DNA from 3 places in the Paenibacillus graminis genome. Region 1 is predicted to be linked to each of the others. Evidence: a T-box and tRNA genes for the amino acid it is inferred to sense, from the RefSeq annotation. Region 1 holds a T-box; the other regions hold tRNA genes.
The links. The T-box of region 1 lies ahead of PGRAT_RS24980 (arginine--tRNA ligase). A T-box ahead of a tRNA ligase gene usually reads a tRNA of that ligase, here a tRNA-Arg.

Region 1 (5,565 bases):
TGCATTGTACGGCTTTTCTGACTCAAATATACCACATTTTATTTAATAAAGTAAAAATAAAAGTATTTATGCAAGCATTAATAGTTCTACACGCAAGAGCAGATTGTGCCTCTGCTTCCGTATCGCTTTACAAGTAATAAGAACAAGCTACATCCGCTCCGGCTTCGGCAGCCCGAGCACTTCCAAGACTTCACCGAGGGTGATCTGGAAACGCGAGGTGAGCCAGAGGCGGAAACGGATAGAACTCCCTTCTCCCTTGAGAATCGGACAGGCGGAATAAAAGTTATTGAACAACGAAGCCAGGGCATGAGCGTAGCTGCAAATTAGATTTGGTGTCAGCTCCCGGCTCGCCGTGTAAAGGGTATCCTCCCAGGTGCTCAGCTGTCTCATTAGAGCCAGCTCGGCGGTGTCCAGCTGTGCCGGGAACCGGGGGACTGCTGTTAGCCCGACAGGGGCCTCCGCTTTGCTGAGCACACGGCCTGCACGCGCGTAGGTATACATCAGATAGACCCCGGTATTTCCGGAAATCTCTGTGGCCTGCTTGAAGTCGAACACGATCTCCGTGCCCAGATTGAAGCGCAGCAGGTAGTAACGGATTGCGGCGGCGGCGATGAGCCGGCTGGAGAGGCCGGTTTTGTCGGAGCGGGTGGCTTCGATGCTGCCTTCCATAAGCTGGACGAGATCCGCCACCTTGACGCCGATCCCCTGACGGCCGGACATAGCGTAGGAGCTTTTGCCATCCGAGGTATCAATGCCAAGCCCGGCGGCAGAAGCCGGACTGAGTGAAACTACACCATAGCTGACATGATGCAGCTTCTCTGCCTGCGCAGTGAAACCAAGGACCTCCAATGCCTGCTTTACCATGGCCTGCGGATACTCCTGCCGGTAATCGATAACATTGACGACTTTGTCGGCCTTGCCGAAGGACAGCGGTTCTCCGGTTAACCCGGTGGTCCACAGGCCTGCGTTGAATTCGCTGTAGTTGAAATCCTTGTCCAGCAACCCGAATTTCCAGAGATGGTAGGCGATATCCTTGGCAGTGTAGGTCAAAATCCCGTTCGAACGCACCAGCACCTTGTCCTTCTGATGATCCTCAGAGCCGCTCTCCATCCCTTCCGCCGCCGGTTGTTTTAGAATCCAGCATCCTGCCAGCTTGCCCTCTGTCTCCTGGACAAACATGTCCGTCTCTTGAAGCAGAGCGGAGGCAGAGGACCAGAACCCCTCTTTTACAATATTGCTCTCCCAGACCAGCAGATCGTACTCTATGCCGAAGCTTTTCATTTCCGCGACATGCTCTCTAACGATCCGTTCAGCAGCCAGTTGACCGAGCCAGGCCGTATTGCCGCACCCCTCCTCCAGCTCATGGAGAATTTCTGTCCGCTGATGGATCATCTCAGGCTGCTTCGCATATTCCCTGTTAACCGCGGCATAAATATCCCAGCAGTAATCCCCGAAACGGACATGCTCCCCAGCCAGCGGTACACGAAGCAGGCCGACCACCGTATCCGCCAGCTGATTGCCGAGATCATCCACATAATTGTGGACTTCAACGTTGTACCCTGTTTTCCGCAAAATCCGCACAAGCGCATCCCCGATGCAGGAGTTTCTCAGATGTCCGATGTGAAGCGATTTGTTAGGGTTCACACTTGTATGCTCGATGATGACTTTTTCCCCGCTGCCTGGAGGCGGTACAAAGGTCTGACCAGCCCATTCCTGCCAATTGATATACAGATTGATGAACCCCGGCTTGGCAATTTCGATCCGCTGCACAATCCCGCCTACAGCTCCTATCCGCTGAAACTCTGCGGTGATCAGCCCGGCGAGGGCCATGGGGGCTTTGCGCAGTGTTTTGGCCAATTGCATCGCGATATTACTGGAGTAATCACCGAAATCGGCATTCGGAGGCTGCTCTAGTAAGACCGCTGCGGGTTCTGCACAGGCTCCGCCGAGGCTGTTGACTACATTATCTACACTTTGTTCCAGCTGGTTTCTGATCCATTGGCTAAACATGATAAACTCCTCCTTAAAAAATCCAGCACAGCACTAATCCAAGCGTCCCGGAAAACACAAAAAACCCCGTCTCTAAAAGAGACGAGGACATATGCGCTCGCGGTACCACTCTCGTTGCCGAACACAAGGTTCAGCCACCTCACAGGTTAACGGCCTTCAGCCGGGGCTTCCTACTGCCAGTTCAGAAGTCCATCTCCCGGGTGCGCTTCATGACTGGATCTGTACCGGCTTACACTTTCCCGGCTCGCTGTGACTAGGGTCCAAGGTCACTACTTTCCCGTTCATCGAATGTAGATTGATTTTTATCAGTATAGCGAATTTTGGGGAGAAAGCAATAGCGGATATGCTGGGAACGATTTTTTTGAAACATACATTTTCTAAATGAATGGGATTAAAGGAGCTTTGTCCACACGGCCGGTTCCCCACTTGAATATTAGTATGTTGAATAAACGATTAAATATTTTGGAAGGGAGAATTGGAGATATGAGTTTTTTATCTACAGGCCCGATAGAAAACAATTTGACAGGCGGTTTGAGGCCCACTCAGCAGCTTACGGTCAAAATTGATAACCGCAGCAATGACACGGCCTCTACGGTAATGATTCAGGGCTACTATCTCGATGGAACACGGACGCTATATGTCGATGAAACCCTGGATATGGCACCTAATCAAGTAGTCACGAGAACGTATTTTGCCAATCTGGATGCACTCGAGTTTACTTTTATAACTTCAGACCAAGGTAATGAACCAATCCAGATCTCAGTGTGGGGAAAAAACAACACAGGTCAGCTGGTCACAGCCCATCGGCTGGTTTCCGCTGAATTGTTGGGGCCAACAACTGGGGACATAGGTGTTACAGGCGTGACGGGGGCGACGGGAGTAACCGGGGCGACAGGAGTAACCGGGGCAACGGGAGTGACTGGAGCGACGGGAGTAACCGGCGTGCCGGGAGTAACCGGGGCGACAGGAGTAACCGGGGCAACGGGAGTGACTGGAGCGACGGGAGTAACCGGCGTGCCGGGAGTAACCGGGGCGACGGGGGTAACCGGGGCAACGGGAGTGACTGGAACGACGGGGGTAACCGGGGCGACGGGAGTAACCGGGGCGACAGGAGTAATCGGAGCAACGGGAGTGACTGGAGCGACGGGGGTAATCGGGGCGACGGGAGTAACCGGGTCGACGGGAGCGACAGGGGCGACGGGAGTGACTGGAACGACGGGGGTAACCGGGGCGACGGGAGTGACTGGAGCGACGGGAGTAACCGGAGCGACTGGGGTAACCGGCGTGACGGGAGTAACTGGGGTAACCGGGTCGACGGGAGTAACCGGCGTGACGGGAGTAACTGGGGTAACCGGGTCGACGGGAGTAACCGGCGTGACGGGAGTAACTGGGGTAACCGGGTCGACGGGAGTAACTGGAGCGACGGGAGTATCCGGGTCGACGGGAGTGACTGGAGCGACTGGGGTAACAGGAGCGACTGGGGTAACCGGGTCGACGGGAGTAACTGGGTCGACGGGAGTGACTGGAGTAACCGGAGTAACCGGAGCAACGGGAGAAAGTCCTGCAGGGTTGTCTGAGTATGCATACATTTATAATCTAGCGGCCCAGACGGTTCCTTTAGAGGCAGATGTCACTTATAGCCATAATGGATTAATTGTCGGTGCGATTACTCATACTCCCGGAAGCTCTATTATTACGATAGGTCTGGTTCAATGCGAGTGGTGTGGAGGTCAATCAATTTTCATTGTTCCAGAATGGTTCGCCAATTGCTGGAGCGATATATGGCTCAGGTGCGGGTACCCAGGCCAATCCGGGGATGGTAATTATCACTGCGGCGGCAGGAGATGTTATTACACTACGAAATCATTCAAGTGCTGCGGCAATCACCTTGCAGAACTTGGCAGGTGGAACGCAGACGAATGCCAATTCCTCCATCCTGATTCAAAAGATAAACTAGCTGATCCAATGATACCACTTGTCTCTTAGTATCTCTGTCCAGCGTTAAATCTGCATGGGGAACCATTAATCCGCGGTTGGTGCCCCAGTCAGATTTTTAATATCCGTTGAGCCGTAAATCAGCAGGGCAATCACGATTATGAGCAGAATTCCCCCGGCAAAATCCTCTCCGTCAAAGCTGTCCATCTGTCAACGCTCCCCCTTTTCATTTGTTCTCTCGGGCTTTTAGGAACTGTCGGCTTTTTTCTTCAGGGCGGTCATGATTTCGTTCAAGGTCAGGTCGCTGTTGTCGTCGAGAAAGCTGACCAGTTTATCCACGTTGCTGCTGGAACTAAGATCGCTCAAAGATTTATATTTACCAACCAGACTGATGAATAGGGAAGCATCTCTGTACATTTGGACAGAATCAACCCGCAGCTTGCCGGTTAACAACAGAGCGGCTACTGTATACTCCAGGCCTTTTGGGATCTGTGTATTAGAATTGGGTGTTTTTTTTCTTGCGCCGGTTTTCTTTCCTTTACCAGGAGGGGGCATGGAACTCCCTTCTTCCGTAAAACAATCTATGAATACACTTTATGCGCTCCTGCTGATATTGGTGATTGAAACCTGTCTTATGACCACACCATTAACGGTGCGCTCGAATATTAGTATAGTGTGCGGCCAAAGGGCCGCAAGCTAGAATCGGAGCTTGATAGATTGGAACTATCGGTGAAGAAAAGGAGGAATGGGACAAGATGGCTATATTATCAACGGGACCCATAGAAAACAATGCGGTGCTTGGGGTCAGACCCACACAACTGTTAACGGTAAAAGCGGTTTGCCGGAATACTGTGGATGCTGTTGCCGTGACTATACAGGGATATGTGCTTGGCACAACAAGAATGCTGTATGTGAATGAATTGATTAATATCGGACCGAATGAAGCAGTGACCAGGAACTATTTTGCTGATTTGGACGGCTTCGAATTTATCTTTACAACCGGTTCTGCAGACGCGGAAGCCGTAGGAATCTCTGTGTGGGGCAAACAATCATCGGGTCAACTGGTGGATGCGCATCGGGTGGTGGAGCAAGAGAACGTTAACCCGAATGCCTGACAATATGAAAAGCGGATTGCAGTGCTATAGATAAGTTGAACTTGAAAAATTCATAAAAAGGGCAGGAGTGCGGAGGGAAAGTTTGGATACTTACAGAGCGAATGCGCCGCCTGAGAGCTTTCCGCGGGAAAGCTGACTTCGTAAGGATATGCCCTGTCACCGGATGTCAACCGCTAAAGGCGGTTCCATTCAAGAAATTCTTACGACAACAGCGGCTGGAAGTCCAAACATTCCCCGCAGTGACGTCTATCCCCCACAACGTAAAACTAAGTTCAACTTATATAGGTTAAGAGAAGTTACGGGCCAATCCCGGAATAACACAACTACAAGTTCAACTATATATGGTGTTTTTTATTCAATCTGAAAAAAGAAGCTGGAGCGATGAGCTTTTTATCTACAGGGCCCATAGAAAACAATCTGGTTGGCGGCGTTAGACCAACGCAGACGGTCACAGTCAGAATTGATAACCGCAATGAGCTTTTGGTTTCAACAGTGCAACTGCAAG
Region 2 (5,565 bases), 2.5 Mb from region 1:
TGTCTCAACGAGAGATCCGGTGAAATTTTAATACCTGTGAAGATGCAGGTTACCCGCGACAAGACGGAAAGACCCCATGGAGCTTTACTGCAGCTTGATATTGAATTTGGGTACGATCTGTACAGGATAGGTGGGAGCCGTAGAAACCGGAGCGCAAGCTTCGGTGGAGGCGCCGTTGGGATACCACCCTGATCGTATCTAGGTTCTAACCTGGTACCCTAAACGGGTACGGGGACCGTGTCAGGCGGGCAGTTTGACTGGGGCGGTCGCCTCCTAAAGAGTAACGGAGGCGTTCAAAGGTTCCCTCAGAATGGTTGGAAATCATTCGAAGAGTGCAAAGGCAGAAGGGAGCTTGACTGCGAGACCTACAAGTCGAGCAGGGACGAAAGTCGGACTTAGTGATCCGGTGGTACCGCATGGAAGGGCCATCGCTCAACGGATAAAAGCTACCCTGGGGATAACAGGCTTATCTCCCCCAAGAGTCCACATCGACGGGGAGGTTTGGCACCTCGATGTCGGCTCATCGCATCCTGGGGCTGAAGTAGGTCCCAAGGGTTGGGCTGTTCGCCCATTAAAGCGGTACGCGAGCTGGGTTCAGAACGTCGTGAGACAGTTCGGTCCCTATCTGTCGTGGGCGCAGGAAATTTGAGAGGAGCTGTCCTTAGTACGAGAGGACCGGGATGGACGTACCGCTGGTGCACCAGTTGTTCCGCCAGGAGCATGGCTGGGTAGCTACGTACGGACGGGATAAGCGCTGAAAGCATCTAAGCGTGAAGCCCCCCTCAAGATGAGATTTCCCAATTAGTAAGACCCCTTGAAGACGACGAGGTAGATAGGTTGGAGGTGGAAGTGCAGCAATGCATGGAGCTGACCAATACTAATCGGTCGAGGGCTTATCCAAAAAAGTAAAACGCAGATTCGTTTCGGATTCAGTTTTCAGGAATCAAATTGTAAGTCATGCGGTCCAAGTGGCCACATGATGAAGATTTGCTTTCAGCATTTGGCGATGCTGAGACCTGAATTACGCATTTGTACCGCAAGTGCCCGTTTGGTGGCGATAGCGGAGGGGTTCCACGCGTACCCATCCCGAACACGACCGTTAAGCCCTCCAGCGCCGATGGTACTTGGACCGAAGGGTCCTGGGAGAGTAGGACGCCGCCAAGCGGACAACCACGCTCTGTGGTATTTTTTTTGCCCATAATAACTACATAAGATAGAAGGGCCTTTAGCTCAGCTGGTTAGAGCGCACCCCTGATAAGGGTGAGGTCGGTGGTTCGAGTCCACTAAGGCCCATCATTTTCCCTGATAGCTCAGTTGGTAGAGCACTCGACTGTTAATCGAGTTGTCACAGGTTCGAGTCCTGTTCGGGGAGCCATCTGGAGAGGTGTCCGAGTTTGGCCGAAGGAGCACGATTGGAAATCGTGTAGGCGCCACAAGCGTCTCGAGGGTTCGAATCCCTCTCTCTCCGTAGCAACACTTCCCTGAATAGGGATTAGAACCCTCAATGGTTCGTTGAAGCATAAGCTTCGTTAGGGCTGCATCGCAATCTCGAATGAAGTGAGAGTATCCCTCTCTCTCCGTAGCAACACTTCCCTGAATAGGGATGAGAACCCTCAGCGGTTCGTTGAAGCATAAGCTTCGTTAGGATTACATCGCAATCTCGAATGAAGTGAGAGTATCCCTCTCTCCGTAGCAAGTTTTAAATGAATCATGGCCCGTTGGTCAAGGGGTTAAGACACCTCCCTTTCACGGAGGTAACATGGGTTCGAATCCCATACGGGTCATATTATGGAGGCTTAGCTCAGCTGGGAGAGCATCTGCCTTACAAGCAGAGGGTCGGGGGTTCGAACCCCTCAGCCTCCACCATTGTACTTTTCAAACGAATACAACTTTTACTGACGCGGGGTGGAGCAGCCCGGTAGCTCGTCGGGCTCATAACCCGAAGGCCGCAGGTTCAAATCCTGCCCCCGCAATTTATCCCCAAAAAGTGAAGATATGCTATGTAGCGTATTCCGAGTACTTTCCGGGGGCCCCTTAGTACTTAATTTGGAACCGTGGTGTAGTTGGCCTAACATGCCTGCCTGTCACGCAGGAGATCGCGGGTTCGAATCCCGTCGGTTCCGCCATCAAAATTTGCTTCAGGGATGAGAATCCATCATAGGGTTCGTTGGAGCATAGACTTCGTAAGGATTACATCGCAATCTCGTAACGAAGTGAAGAGTATCCCGTCGGTTCCGCCATTACTATGGCAACAAGGCATCTGGTATTGAGAACCCTATATCTCGAAGTATAGAGCATCCACCCGATTCCGTAGTTATGCTAATTATTCATATTGGGGATTAGCCAAGCGGTAAGGCAACGGACTTTGACTCCGTCATTCATAGGTTCGATTCCTATATCCCCAGCCATGTATGAGAGCCATTAGCTCAGTTGGTAGAGCACCTGACTTTTAATCAGGGTGTCGAAGGTTCGAGTCCTTCATGGCTCACCATTTTCTTCTAAAGTGTGCGCGTGTGGCGGAATGGCAGACGCACCAGACTTAGGATCTGGCGTTTCACGACGTGGGGGTTCAAGTCCCTTCACGCGCACCATGTTTTTGCGGACGTGGCTCAGCGGTAGAGCATCGCCTTGCCAAGGCGAGGGTCGCGGGTTCGATTCCCGTCGTCCGCTCCATATAGATTTTGCGCCCTTAGCTCAGCTGGATAGAGCGTTTGACTACGAATCAAAAGGCCGGGAGTTCGAATCTCTCAGGGCGCGCCATTTTTACTTCTTGCATCTTCAAAGTGTCCTCCAGATTCGAACGGGTTCGTTGGAGCATAAGCTTCGATAGGATTACTTCGCAATCGGACGCGTAAGCGGCCGTATCTCTCAGGGCGCCATTATTACGGGATGTAGCTCAGCTTGGTAGAGCACCTGGTTTGGGACCAGGGGGTCGCATGTTCAAATCGTGTCATCCCGATTTTACACCTGTGCGGGTGTAGTTCAATGGTAGAACTTCAGCCTTCCAAGCTGATAGCGTGGGTTCGATTCCCATCACCCGCTTAAATAGTAATGAGAAGAATCCTTGCAATGGGCAGGGGTTCTTTTTTGTTGTTTAGGAAACTGTGGATTCTTCTATCTTCCACTTTAGGTTATTGCCATTCAAGCGTGCTTTCAGCTTAAATATTTTCTGCTTATAGATGATTGTGCATATGACTTTTTTTCCTTCATTTTATTGATGGTTTTCACTGTATTGTATTTTTGCTGGCGGTCAGGGAGTGGGGGAACTGATATTATTAGGATGGCGAGCACAACGACCATGAATATCAGGAAATTAAGGAGCTTACAGTAATGACTGACAAAGTAATTCGAATCTTCAAAATTATTAACGCCATCCAATCCAATCCCGGAATTACCGCCTCGGCTCTGGCAATCAGATGTGAAGTGAACATTAGGACTGTCTACAGGGATTTGGAGATCATTAGCCATTTTGCACCTGTAACGAACGAGGGGAGGGGGACTGGCTATAAGTTTCTGGGAAAGTTTTTTCTCTATCCGCTGGATTTCTCCGAACAGGAAGCATTGGCCTTCTCTCTTTTACCCTCATTTCTGAACCAGGACAAAATCCCCCCAGGGTTTCATACTGCTTATGATAAGGTCATGGGCACCCATCTGAAGGAAAAATCCAAGCAGAACGGAATACTTGAAAATATTGCCGATATTATTCAAATGGGCAAACCTGCATACCGCAAAAAAAGCCGGAATTTCCTACAGCCGATTATTGGTGCCATTCTGGAGCAGCGGAGCATCCGGGCCGTCTATCATTCCCAATCCCGCAATGCGCTCACACAGCGCGAGATTGATCCGTATTATCTGATTCCGCGGGACCAGCGTTTTTATCTGATTGGGTACTGTCACCTGAAGCAGGCGATCCGCACCTTTCGCATCAGCCGTTTTCAGGAGGTGGAGGTGACTGACCGGAGCTTTGATAAAGGCGATTTTAATATAAAAAAATATCTGAAAAACACCTGGTCCATTGACCGTGGCAGCAAAAACATCAAGTTCAGGGTGCGGTTTCATCCCGAAATCGCCCGTTACATTAAAGAAGAAGAGCTATTTGTTCATCCCTGGATGAGCGATGAGAATGATGGCAGCCTGCTGTTTGAAGTGACTGTCAATAATGAAAAGGAATTCACCAAGTGGATCCTGCAATATGGGCCGAACGCGGAGATTCTCGAACCGGCCTCGGCCAGAGAAGGGCTGAAGGTGCAGTTGGAGCAGTGGATGGGGCTTTATCAAAAGTGAGCAGATCCGGTTACCGCATCTTGGACAGGTATTCATCTTGAATATGAACTTGCCGGAAAGCTAATTAATAGCGTAGAGAGCCTGTATTCGATACATAAATAACCCCTGGTCATACGACCGGGGGTTATTCGTGAATAGGTATAGAAGAGTTACTCGCCCTGCTGTGGTACAGCCAGACCCAGACCGGCGGCTATACGCTGGCCGAATTCAGGATCTGCTTTGTAGAAATGGCTGATCTGCCGGAGCTTGATCTCATCCTTCTCAACAGGTGTCATTGCACCAACGATATTGCGGACAAGGCGTGCACGTTCTTCTTCACTCAGCAGCCGGTAGAGATCGCCGGGCTGGGTGTAGTGATCGTCATGATTATAGGACACGCTGTCGGCTTTCCCTGAGACGTCATAAGGTGCCGGCTTGTGCGCCGGGGACTCTGTCGCTCCGCCGAAGCTGTTCGGCTCGTAGTAGACGGAACCGCCGCCGTTGTTCCCGTGAATCATAGCACCATCGCGCTGGTTATTGTTAACCTCAGCAACAGGCCGGTTGATAGGCAGCTGGTTGTGATTGGCGCCTACGCGGTAACGGTGGGCATCCCCATAGGCGAAGAGGCGGCCCTGCAGCATTTTATCGGGTGAAGCTTCTATTCCCGGCACAAAGGAACCAGGAGAAAAGGTAGCTTGTTCCACCTCCGCGAAATAATTCTCGGGGTTGCGGTCCAGTACCATGCGGCCTACTTCAATGAGCGGATAATCCTTCTGCGACCATACTTTGGTTACATCGAAGGGATCGAAACGGTACGTGTCGGCATCTTCTACAGGCATAATCTGCACATGCAGTCTCCAGGCAGGGAAATTTCCTTGATCGATCGCATTGAACAGATCCTCAGTGTGATAATCCGGATTCTCCCCGGCAATTTGAGCGGCAAGATTCACGTCGAGATTTTTAATACCCTGCTCTGTTTTAAAATGGTATTTGACCCACACTGCTGCACCCTCGGTGTTCACCCATTTGAAGGTGTGGCTCCCAAAGCCGTGCATGTGGCGGAGAGTGGCCGGGATGCCGCGGTCCGACATCAGAATCGTCACCTGATGCAGCGACTCCGGCGAAAGGGACCAGAAATCCCAGACGGCATTGGGGTTTTTGAGATGGGTCTGCGGGTGGCGTTTCTGGGTATGAATAAAGTCCGGGAATTTGATCGCATCGCGGATGAAAAAGACAGGCGTATTATTGCCGACCAGATCATAATTGCCTTCTTCGGTATAAAATTTCACGGCAAAGCCGCGT
Region 3 (5,565 bases), 620 kb from region 1:
AAAATCCCATATAAGGCCGTTTGTAAGGAGAAAATACCTATTATCACGATTTCTCTTAGTTACACGACGGGTATTACCTTTTGGCATTATTGTTCACTTCATGTTTACCTATTGACAATAATGGCTTATATTATTATTAATAGAGCAATAGGTGATAAGGAGTGATCAACGATGGCAGAAGAATTCGGCAATTACCTGAAACAGCTTCGGGAACACAAAGGGCTGACAATCAATCAGCTGGCCTCTCTTGCAGGCATAAGCGGTGCGCAGATCTCCCGGATCGAAAACGGACTGAGAGGGGTGCCGAAACCAGCTACCTTGCGCAAGATCGCTGAGGCTGCTGAGATACCCTATGAAGAGCTTATGGAACATGCAGGCTATTTAGCCGGGGATATGCTGAGCGGTGCTGAAGATAAGGTTCCTGAATGGGCCACAAATAAGGATAAGCGGGATTTCCGCAAAATGCTGGAGGATGACGGGGAGCTTATGTTTGACGGGATTCCTTTGAATAAAGAAGACAAACAGCGGATTAAAGATGTGTTGACCGGTCTCTTCTGGGATGCCAAGAAGATGAATAAAAGAACGATACCCAAGCACGATTCAAGCAGCGGCAAGAGTTGAATAACATCACATACATTAATATGCGTGGGTGAAGAATATGGATGAGATCATCAATAAGTTGATCAAAAAATATAAAACGAACAGCCCCTTCGAGCTCTCCGAAGCACTAGGCATACATATTCGGTTCATGAACCTTGGACAGAGTACGAAGGGTTTGTATTACCGGAAGCTTAGACGAAGATTTATCGTAATTCATAATGAGCTTCCTTTGGAGTGGCAGCGTTTTGTTTGTGCGCATGAGCTCGGCCATGACCGCCTGCATAAAGGAATCAACCGTTTTTTTCTGGAGGAGAATTCTTATTTTTCGCCTGGAAAGCTGGAACGCCAAGCTAATTTATTTGCCGTCAAGCTCTTATCGTCCGGGAGTTCACCCGAACAAGAGGAGCCTTTATTGAGCTATTACCTGCGGATTGGCATTCCACCGGAAGTCATCTTTTTTTTGGACGAGTAAGGAACATATGTTCTCTTTAGCGCCAGAATATAGTAATTCATGCCATAAACTTCTTCATGCTATTCGTTTGAATTCAAAAACAAATAAAATTTCTTAAATACAAAAAAACTCTTACAAAAGTAAGAGTTCATTGCCAGCTCACAAGCTGAACGATCGGGATGACACGATTTGAACATGCGACCCCCTGGTCCCAAACCAGGTGCTCTACCAAGCTGAGCTACATCCCGTAACTTATAAAATTATGGAGCGGGTGATGGGAATCGAACCCACGCTATCAGCTTGGAAGGCTGAAGTTCTACCATTGAACTACACCCGCACAGGTGTAAAATCGGGATGACACGATTTGAACATGCGACCCCCTGGTCCCAAACCAGGTGCTCTACCAAGCTGAGCTACATCCCGTTAAATATTCAAGAAATAAAATGGCGCCCTGAGAGATACGGCTGCTTACGCATCCGATTGCGAAGTAATCCTATCGAAGCTTATGCTCCAACGAACTCGTTCGAATCTGGAGGACACTTTGAAGATTCAAGAAGTAAAATGGCGCGCCCTGAGAGATTCGAACTCCCGACCTTTTGATTCGTAGTCAAACGCTCTATCCAGCTGAGCTAAGGGCGCAAAAATTAAACCTATGGAGCGGACGACGGGAATCGAACCCGCGACCCTCGCCTTGGCAAGGCGATGCTCTACCGCTGAGCCACGTCCGCAAATAAAGTAATGCGCGTGAAGGGACTTGAACCCCCACGTCGTAAGACGCCAGATCCTAAGTCTGGTGCGTCTGCCATTCCGCCACACGCGCATGATACTAATAAAAGTGAGCCATGAAGGACTCGAACCTTCGACACCCTGATTAAAAGTCAGGTGCTCTACCAACTGAGCTAATGGCTCCCATTTGGCAGGGGATATAGGATTCGAACCTATGATGACGGAGTCAGAGTCCGTTGCCTTACCGCTTGGCTAATCCCCTATGATGGATACCTATAGTGTGCCCACAATCACTTTCAATATGAGAACGATTATGGTGGAGGCTGAGGGGTTCGAACCCCCGACCCTCTGCTTGTAAGGCAGATGCTCTCCCAGCTGAGCTAAGCCTCCATATGTATGGTTGTCCTCAAGGGAAAATAATTGATCAAAATATTGGGTGACCCGTATGGGATACTCTTCACTCCGTTACGAGATTGCGATGTATTCCTTACGAAGCCGATGCTTCAACGAACCTAATGGATTCTCATCCCAGAATTCGAAGATGTAAATTGGTGACCCGTATGGGATTCGAACCCATGTTACCTCCGTGAAAGGGAGGTGTCTTAACCCCTTGACCAACGGGCCTCAAAAACTTGTGGAGCTCTCAACCGGATTCGAACCGGTGACCTCTTCCTTACCATGGAAGCACTCTACCTACTGAGCTATGAGAGCATGGCTCCCCGAACAGGACTCGAACCTGTGACAACTCGATTAACAGTCGAGTGCTCTACCAACTGAGCTATCAGGGAATATATGCTTGGCGGCGTCCTACTCTCCCAGGACCCTTCGGTCCAAGTACCATCGGCGCTGGAGGGCTTAACGGTCGTGTTCGGGATGGGTACGCGTGGAACCCCTCCGCTATCGCCACCAAACGGGCACTTGCGGTACAAATGCGTAATTCAGGTCTCAGCATCGCCAAATGCTGAAAGCAAATCTTCATCATGTGGCCACTTGGACCGCACGACTTACAATTTGATTCCTGAAAACTGAATCCGAAACGAATCTGCGTTTTACTTTTTGGATAAGCCCTCGACCGATTAGTATTGGTCAGCTCCATGCATTGCTGCACTTCCACCTCCAACCTATCTACCTCGTCGTCTTCAAGGGGTCTTACTAATTGGGAAATCTCATCTTGAGGGGGGCTTCACGCTTAGATGCTTTCAGCGCTTATCCCGTCCGTACGTAGCTACCCAGCCATGCTCCTGGCGGAACAACTGGTGCACCAGCGGTACGTCCATCCCGGTCCTCTCGTACTAAGGACAGCTCCTCTCAAATTTCCTGCGCCCACGACAGATAGGGACCGAACTGTCTCACGACGTTCTGAACCCAGCTCGCGTACCGCTTTAATGGGCGAACAGCCCAACCCTTGGGACCTACTTCAGCCCCAGGATGCGATGAGCCGACATCGAGGTGCCAAACCTCCCCGTCGATGTGGACTCTTGGGGGAGATAAGCCTGTTATCCCCAGGGTAGCTTTTATCCGTTGAGCGATGGCCCTTCCATGCGGTACCACCGGATCACTAAGTCCGACTTTCGTCCCTGCTCGACTTGTAGGTCTCGCAGTCAAGCTCCCTTCTGCCTTTGCACTCTTCGAATGATTTCCAACCATTCTGAGGGAACCTTTGAACGCCTCCGTTACTCTTTAGGAGGCGACCGCCCCAGTCAAACTGCCCGCCTGACACGGTCCCCGTACCCGTTTAGGGTACCAGGTTAGAACCTAGATACGATCAGGGTGGTATCCCAACGGCGCCTCCACCGAAGCTTGCGCTCCGGCTTCTACGGCTCCCACCTATCCTGTACAGATCGTACCCAAATTCAATATCAAGCTGCAGTAAAGCTCCATGGGGTCTTTCCGTCTTGTCGCGGGTAACCTGCATCTTCACAGGTATTAAAATTTCACCGGATCTCTCGTTGAGACAGCGCCCAAGTCGTTACGCCATTCGTGCGGGTCAGAATTTACCTGACAAGGAATTTCGCTACCTTAGGACCGTTATAGTTACGGCCGCCGTTTACTGGGGCTTCGGTTCACAGCTTCGGGTTGCCCCTAACCGCTCCCCTTAACCTTCCAGCACCGGGCAGGCGTCAGCCCGTATACTTCGCCTTGCGGCTTCGCACAGACCTGTGTTTTTGCTAAACAGTCGCTTGGGCCTTTTCACTGCGGCCCCCTCGGGCTATTCACCCTACCGAGGCACCCCTTCTCCCGAAGTTACGGGGTCATTTTGCCGAGTTCCTTAACGAGAGTTCTTCCGCGCGCCTTAGAATTCTCTTCTCGCCTACCTGTGTCGGTTTGCGGTACGGGCACCTTCTCCTGGCTAGAGGCTTTTCTTGGCAGTGTGAGATCATGACCTTCGCTACTGTAATTTTCGCTCCCCATCACAGCCCAGCCTTACGGTGTGCGGATTTGCCTGCACACCAGCCTCACTGCTTAGACGGACATCCATCAGTCCGCGTCACTACCCTCCTGCGTCACCCCATCGCTCATAGCGGATTACGGTGGTACAGTAATTTCAAACTGTTGTCCTTCGACTACGCCTGTCGGCCTCGCCTTAGGTCCCGACTTACCCTGAGCGGACGAGCCTTCCTCAGGAAACCTTGGGCTTTCGGCGGATCAGATTCTCACTGATCTTTTCGTTACTCATACCGGCATTCTCACTTGTATGCGGTCCAGCGCTCCTTACGGTACACCTTCAATCTACATACAACGCTCCCCTACCCCAGATACATACGTATCTAGCCATAGCTTCGGTGGTGTGTTTAGCCCCGTTACATTTTCGGCGCAGAGTCACTCGACCAGTGAGCTATTACGCACTCTTTCAATGGTGGCTGCTTCTAAGCCAACATCCTGGTTGTCTGTGCAACTCCACATCCTTTCCCACTTAACACACACTTGGGGACCTTAGCTGATGGTCTGGGCTGTTTCCCTTTTGACAATGGATCTTAGCACTCACTGTCTGACTCCCGGCAAGAAGTCCATGGCATTCGGAGTTTGACTGAGCTTGGTAACCCTTGCGGGCCCCGCACCCAATCAGTGCTCTACCTCCACGACTCCATTCACCGAGGCTAGCCCTAAAGCTATTTCGGGGAGAACCAGCTATCTCCGAGTTCGATTGGAATTTCTCCGCTACCCCCACCTCATCCCCGCATTTTTCAACATACGTGGGTTCGGGCCTCCAGTGCGTGTTACCGCACCTTCACCCTGGACAGGGGTAGATCACACGGTTTCGGGTCTACGTCCACATACTTAGTCGCCCTATTCAGACTCGCTTTCGCTGCGGCTCCGGCTTCTCACCTTAACCTTGCATGTTAAACGTAACTCGCCGGTTCATTCTACAAAAGGCACGCCATCACCCATAGATCGGGCTCTGACTTTTTGTAAGCACACGGTTTCAGGTTCTATTTCACTCCCCTTCCGGGGTGCTTTTCACCTTTCCCTCACGGTACTGTTTCACTATCGGTCGCCAGGTAGTATTTAGCCTTAGCAGATGGTCCTGCCGGATTCATACGGGGTTTCACGTGCCCCGCACTACTCGGGATCCGTCTCGGAGGGAACAGGGTTTAGGTTACAGGGCTCTTACCTCTATCGCGGGCCTTTCCAGACCTCTTCGCCTACCCTATTCCTTTGTAACTCCATGTGAGACGTCCCACAACCCCAAGGGGCAAGCCCCCTGGTTTAGGCTGTTCCGCGTTCGCTCGCCGCTACTGACGGAATCACTATTGTTTTCTCTTCCTCAGGGTACTTAGATGTTTCAG

Region 2: it has a tRNA-Arg gene. The T-box ahead of PGRAT_RS24980 (arginine--tRNA ligase) is inferred to sense a tRNA for this amino acid. The anticodon was not compared.
Region 3: it has a tRNA-Arg gene. The T-box ahead of PGRAT_RS24980 (arginine--tRNA ligase) is inferred to sense a tRNA for this amino acid. The anticodon was not compared.

The regions. Positions count from the first base shown of each region.
Region 1 is NZ_CP009287.1:5,779,168-5,784,732, reverse strand. Features, by position in the region: gene PGRAT_RS24980 (arginine--tRNA ligase) at 148-2,010, opposite strand; T-box leader at 2,085-2,304, opposite strand; gene PGRAT_RS32670 (collagen-like protein) at 2,494-3,996, shown strand; gene PGRAT_RS24970 (hypothetical protein) at 4,192-4,500, opposite strand; gene PGRAT_RS24965 (hypothetical protein) at 4,701-5,060, shown strand; gene PGRAT_RS34815 (hypothetical protein) at 5,442-5,565, shown strand, end outside.
Region 2 is NZ_CP009287.1:1,076,764-1,082,328, forward strand. Features, by position in the region: rRNA gene PGRAT_RS04550 (23S ribosomal RNA) at 1-901, shown strand, start outside; rRNA gene rrf (5S ribosomal RNA) at 1,048-1,164, shown strand; tRNA gene PGRAT_RS04560 (tRNA-Ile) at 1,220-1,293, shown strand; tRNA gene PGRAT_RS04565 (tRNA-Asn) at 1,300-1,375, shown strand; tRNA gene PGRAT_RS04570 (tRNA-Ser) at 1,379-1,468, shown strand; tRNA gene PGRAT_RS04575 (tRNA-Glu) at 1,713-1,784, shown strand; tRNA gene PGRAT_RS04580 (tRNA-Val) at 1,791-1,866, shown strand; tRNA gene PGRAT_RS04585 (tRNA-Met) at 1,900-1,973, shown strand; tRNA gene PGRAT_RS04590 (tRNA-Asp) at 2,049-2,126, shown strand; tRNA gene PGRAT_RS04595 (tRNA-Gln) at 2,334-2,408, shown strand; tRNA gene PGRAT_RS04600 (tRNA-Lys) at 2,416-2,491, shown strand; tRNA gene PGRAT_RS04605 (tRNA-Leu) at 2,508-2,591, shown strand; tRNA gene PGRAT_RS04610 (tRNA-Gly) at 2,599-2,673, shown strand; tRNA gene PGRAT_RS04615 (tRNA-Arg) at 2,684-2,760, shown strand; tRNA gene PGRAT_RS04620 (tRNA-Pro) at 2,886-2,959, shown strand; tRNA gene PGRAT_RS04625 (tRNA-Gly) at 2,972-3,042, shown strand; gene PGRAT_RS04630 (helix-turn-helix transcriptional regulator) at 3,331-4,284, shown strand; gene katA (catalase KatA) at 4,434-5,565, opposite strand, start outside.
Region 3 is NZ_CP009287.1:6,403,481-6,409,045, forward strand. Features, by position in the region: gene PGRAT_RS27655 (helix-turn-helix domain-containing protein) at 172-621, shown strand; gene PGRAT_RS27660 (ImmA/IrrE family metallo-endopeptidase) at 659-1,072, shown strand; tRNA gene PGRAT_RS27665 (tRNA-Pro) at 1,226-1,299, opposite strand; tRNA gene PGRAT_RS27670 (tRNA-Gly) at 1,315-1,388, opposite strand; tRNA gene PGRAT_RS27675 (tRNA-Pro) at 1,401-1,474, opposite strand; tRNA gene PGRAT_RS27680 (tRNA-Arg) at 1,614-1,690, opposite strand; tRNA gene PGRAT_RS27685 (tRNA-Gly) at 1,705-1,779, opposite strand; tRNA gene PGRAT_RS27690 (tRNA-Leu) at 1,791-1,871, opposite strand; tRNA gene PGRAT_RS27695 (tRNA-Lys) at 1,888-1,960, opposite strand; tRNA gene PGRAT_RS27700 (tRNA-Gln) at 1,966-2,039, opposite strand; tRNA gene PGRAT_RS27705 (tRNA-Val) at 2,092-2,167, opposite strand; tRNA gene PGRAT_RS27710 (tRNA-Glu) at 2,327-2,401, opposite strand; tRNA gene PGRAT_RS27715 (tRNA-Thr) at 2,413-2,488, opposite strand; tRNA gene PGRAT_RS27720 (tRNA-Asn) at 2,490-2,565, opposite strand; rRNA gene rrf (5S ribosomal RNA) at 2,572-2,688, opposite strand; rRNA gene PGRAT_RS27730 (23S ribosomal RNA) at 2,834-5,565, opposite strand, start outside.